DNA from 2 places in the Sulfitobacter alexandrii genome. Region 1 is predicted to be linked to the other one. Evidence: riboswitches for the same ligand, from Rfam matches in the RefSeq annotation. Region 1 holds a riboswitch; the other holds the start of a gene.

The links. Region 1 has a riboswitch for thiamine pyrophosphate ahead of BOO69_RS15005 (YkoF family thiamine/hydroxymethylpyrimidine-binding protein). Riboswitches for the same ligand answer to the same signal wherever they lie in the genome.
Region 2: it holds a riboswitch for thiamine pyrophosphate, as region 1 does, so the genes downstream of both, BOO69_RS22250 (NUDIX hydrolase) here and BOO69_RS15005 (YkoF family thiamine/hydroxymethylpyrimidine-binding protein) in region 1, are expected to answer to the same signal.

The regions. Positions count from the first base shown of each region.
Region 1 is NZ_CP018076.1:3,057,280-3,059,478, forward strand. Features, by position in the region: gene BOO69_RS15000 (ABC transporter ATP-binding protein) at 1-956, opposite strand, end outside; TPP riboswitch at 1,154-1,259, shown strand; gene BOO69_RS15005 (YkoF family thiamine/hydroxymethylpyrimidine-binding protein) at 1,252-1,863, shown strand; gene BOO69_RS15010 (ABC transporter permease) at 1,920-2,199, shown strand, end outside.
Region 2 is NZ_CP018081.1:234,429-236,627, forward strand. Features, by position in the region: gene panC (pantoate--beta-alanine ligase) at 1-37, shown strand, start outside; gene BOO69_RS22245 (HPP family protein) at 53-1,204, opposite strand; TPP riboswitch at 1,304-1,420, shown strand; gene BOO69_RS22250 (NUDIX hydrolase) at 1,455-1,904, shown strand; partial or broken gene BOO69_RS22255 (bifunctional hydroxymethylpyrimidine kinase/phosphomethylpyrimidine kinase) at 1,901-2,050, shown strand; gene tnpC (IS66 family transposase) at 2,082-2,199, opposite strand, start outside.

The DNA of each region.
Region 1 (2,199 bases):
TCGGCCACGTCGGGTTCCGTCGCCATCAGGTCGAGATATCGGCGAAAGCCCGCGATGCCCTTGGGATAGGTCTCGATCACCGCGGCGATCTTGTCCAGCGGGCGAAAGAACACCGTCACCAGCAGGAGGAACGCCACGAACCCGCCTGTCGTCAACGCCCCCTGCAGCACGAATGCCGCGCCGGCGACCATCACGACAACCTGGATCAGACGCATCCCCATGTAGTTGAGCGCCGATGACCCTGCCATCAGCTTGTACGCCGCGAGTTTCGTCTTGCGATAGCCGCTGTTGTCCCGGGCGAACAGCGTCGCCTCGTGGTCTTCGTTGGCAAAGGCCTGAACCACCCGGATACCGCCGATGTTCTCTTCCAGTCGTACGTTGAAGTCGGCGACGCGGGAATAGATCGACCGCCAGGTTCGCGTCATCCGCCCGCCGTAGACGGTCACGATGGCAACGCAGACCGGTACGATCACGGCCGTGATGAGCGCCAGTTCGACATTGATCGTCAGCATCAGGGCGAAGGCGCCCACGAAGGTCATGACCGCGATGAACAGGTCTTCGGGGCCGTGGTGGGCCACCTCCCCGATCTCTTCGAGGTCTCGCGTGACCCGCGCCACCAGTTTGCCGGTGCGGACCTTGTCGAAAAAGGAGAACGACAGGCGCTGGAGATGCGCGAAGGCACGCCGACGCATCTCCGTCTCGATGTTGATGCCGAGCATATGACCCCAGTAAATCACGACGGTCATCAGGACGGCATTCAGCAGGTAGATGAACAGCAGCCCCACCGCCGCCAGCAGCGTCATGCCCAGGTCACCGCGGGGCAACAGCACGTCGATGAACCCCTTGATCGCCAGTGGAAAGGCAAGCTCCAGCAGCCCGGATACCACGGCACACCCGAAGTCCAGCCAGAACAGCTTTTTCCAGGGGCGGTAATAATCGAAGAAGTTACTCAGCATCGGAAAAGCCCCGGCAGATGGCAAGACAATCAGGATCGGCACCAAGGAGATCGGGACCCGCCGGTTCGGGTTAATAATGTTGATGTTTTTTGTAAACTATATTTTCTGCCCCTTGCGGAACGGGCGCATTCGGGCCTGTCCCAAAAATTCCGGCAGGCACCCTGTTGACTTGCCGGGCCGCAGAAGACACGGTGCCCGGACATAACCAGGGGTGCTCCGTTCAGGGGCTGAGATGCGCAACCGCGCGAACCCTTCACAGCTGATCTGGATAATACCAGCGGAGCGAGGAGCCAGCATGTTCATAGGCGCGCAAGTGTCACTTTACCCCATGACGTCCGATTTCGTGGATGTCATCACCTCCGGGCTCGAGGCCCTGTCCCCCTACAGATCCGACCTGAAGATCGAGACCGACGACATGTCGACCTTGATGGTCGGCGCGCCGGAAACCTTGTTCGGCGCCATCCGCGACCTGTTTGCGGCGTCCGCCCGCAGGCCGGAACACGTGACGATGCACGTCACCCTGTCGCGCGGCTGTCCGGGAGAAGCGGACGATCCCGCCTGCCGGTGCGAGGTGCTGGAAAAGGCCCAGGACGAGAGCCTTGAAGAACGCAAGATCAAAGCGGCGGCGGCCGTCCGGTCCGCGCCGGAAACCGGTGTGGACATCGACCTGCAGTTCTCGCTCTATGTCATGGGCAGCGGCAACCACATGGAAGAGATCTATGGCTGCATCGACTTCCTGAGGTCGAGCGGCTGCTTCCACAAGACCAAGAATTTCTGCACGCGCTTGCGGGGCGACGCCGGCGCCGTGTTTGAAACCTTGCGGCAGGCGTTCCTGCGCTTCGGTCCGGCCGAGGGTCATGTCACCATCGACATGACCGCTTCTGCCAACAGCCCCAGCCTGACCTGATCCTCCACGGGTGCGCGGTGCAACCCCACGGGGATCGCGCCGCCGTCCGGTGAGCCATGGTGGTCTTGCGACATATCTTTCCGGCCGGCGTGCTGGCGGTGGCCTTCTTCGGGGGCTGGGAGGGCTACGTGGCTTTTGCGGGCCTGTCGCCGCTCGTGCTCCCGGCCCCCAGCGACGTGCTGAACGGCCTTGTCGTCGACCGGGCCGCCATATTCCGCCACGCGGCGGCGACCATCGGGGTGGCCGCCGTCGGCTTCAGCCTCTCCGTGATGATCGCCGCGCTCGTTTCTGGTGTCTTCCACTTCGTCGACTGGCTGCGGCGCGGGGCGATGCCGC
Region 2 (2,199 bases), on a different replicon from region 1:
CCCGACTCCCGAAGATCACCCGCTCGAACCGGCCTGACCGGGCCGCCGCCTCTCAGCCCTGTGCCCGCAGCCCGGACCGCGCGAGGGCGGCGATCAGATCCGTCCTGGTGACGATGCCGACGATCCGGCCCTTTTCAAGGACCGGCACCGCATCGACATCACCATCGGCCATCATCGGCAGGAGCACCCCGACCGGAGTCGCCGGTACCGCCCGAGGCCCGGCGACGCTCATGATGTCCTTGGCTCGGACCGGCTGCGTGCGACCCTGGTCGATCAGGCGCCGAAACGCCGCGAGATATCCACGGTCGAGCCGAAGCGCATCCTCGCGCGCTCGGTCGATCAGGTGCATCTGGAAGATCACGCCAAGATAACGCCCCTCGACCCCGGTCACCGGAAGCGAGGTAAAGCGATGATGTCTGAACAGGTCCGCAATCTTTGACAGCGGAGTGTCCGGGCCAATGGTCACCAGATCACGCGACATGACGTCGGTCGCCAGAAGCGGACCTGTCCGGTGCGCGGCGGCCTGCAACTCGGCCGCGCCGATCAATCGCGCCAGATCCTCGACACCCGAGTTGAACGACTGGCGATAGCGATCCAGAAGCTCCGTCAGTTCTTCTCGGGACAGCCCGATGCGCTTGGCGGGATCGGGATCTTCGGTGCGGTGGCGACTTGGCTCATCGAACTGGCGGAATGGATATCTGCGCCCCGTGAGCCGGGCGTAGATCGCAGCACAGACGAACAGCGCGAGGGTGCCCGTGGCGACGGGCGCGATCGCGAACCAGAGTCCAAGTCGCTCGACCGCCTCCGGGCTCATCGTCGCTGTCATGGCGACCGCACCCGCCGGGGGATGGATCGCGCGACACAGGATGCCGACCGTAATCGTCAGCCCGACCGCAAGGGCGATCCGCAGGACAGGGTCAGCGACCACGGAACAGACCACCACACCGACCAGTGCCGCGAGAGTGTTGCCCACCACCGCCGACCACGGCTGCGCCAACGGGCTGTTGGGCACTGCGAACAGCAGGACCGACGTCGCACCGAACGGGGCAATCAGGTAAAGGCCAAGCGTCAGGTCGACCACGGGCGACAACAGGAATGCGCCCGTCACCCCAAGCCCGATCAGGGCGCCGATCCCGGCGCGAAGGGCTCCGGCTGGCGAGGGGCGGCCAATAACCGGGCCAAGCGAACGGAACAGGGACTCCATGACTGCTGCCTTGTCTGTTTTGCCTAAAGTTTCAGCAAGCGACGGCAGTCGCAAGCACATCCGCACGGCATTGAACCGGGCGCTCAGCCTGATAAGCTGCCGCTCACCTAGGGGTGTCCCGACAAGGGGCTGAGATATCGCTGGCGATTGCAGCGCGGTGACCCTTTGAACCTGATCCGGATCATGCCGGCGAAGGGACAGGATCGCAGCGCTCTCTTGCCCTTGCCGGCCTCAGAATGACGAGGCCGCCTTGCCATATCAACCGACAGACCCGCGCCCGATCCCGGCGGCCATCGCCGTAGTCGTGCGCGACACCCAGGTCCTTCTCGTGCGTCGCGCCAATCCGCCCGATGCGGGCCTTTGGGGATTTCCCGGCGGCAAGATTGACCAGGGCGAACCCCTGTTCGACGCAGCCATCCGCGAACTGGCCGAGGAGACCGGCGTTTCCGCAGACCCGCTGCGGGTGATCACGGCGCTCGACGCCTTTGATCACGACGGCACCGGCACCTTGCGCCGCCATTTCATCCTGATCGCCGTTCTGTTCCGCTGGATCGCCGGGGTTCCGGTTGCCGCAGATGACGCGCTCGAGGCGCGCTGGATCGACCTTGCCGCGCTGACGGATGGCAGCCTCGCGCTCAGCCGCGATGTCGGCGCAGTTGCGGACCAGGCCGCAGCCCTGATGGCGGGGGCACCGACATGATCGCCAACGTCCTGACCATTGCGGGCACGGACCCGTCCGGCGGCGCCGGCATCCAGGCCGACATCAAGACCATGTCGGCGCTTGGCGCCTATGCCTGTTCGGTCGTCACGGCCGTGGTGGCGCAAAACACCTGCGGCGTTCGGTCCTTCGTAAGCGGCGTCTACGCCCCACCGGAGTTCAGCTGGACGGCTTGAAGTTCCAGGGTAGCAGCTCGTCGATCCGGTGCGCAGGATGGCCTGCCGCGATCGCCTCGAGCGTCGCCTTGAGGTAGGCGAAGGGCTCGATCCCGTTGATC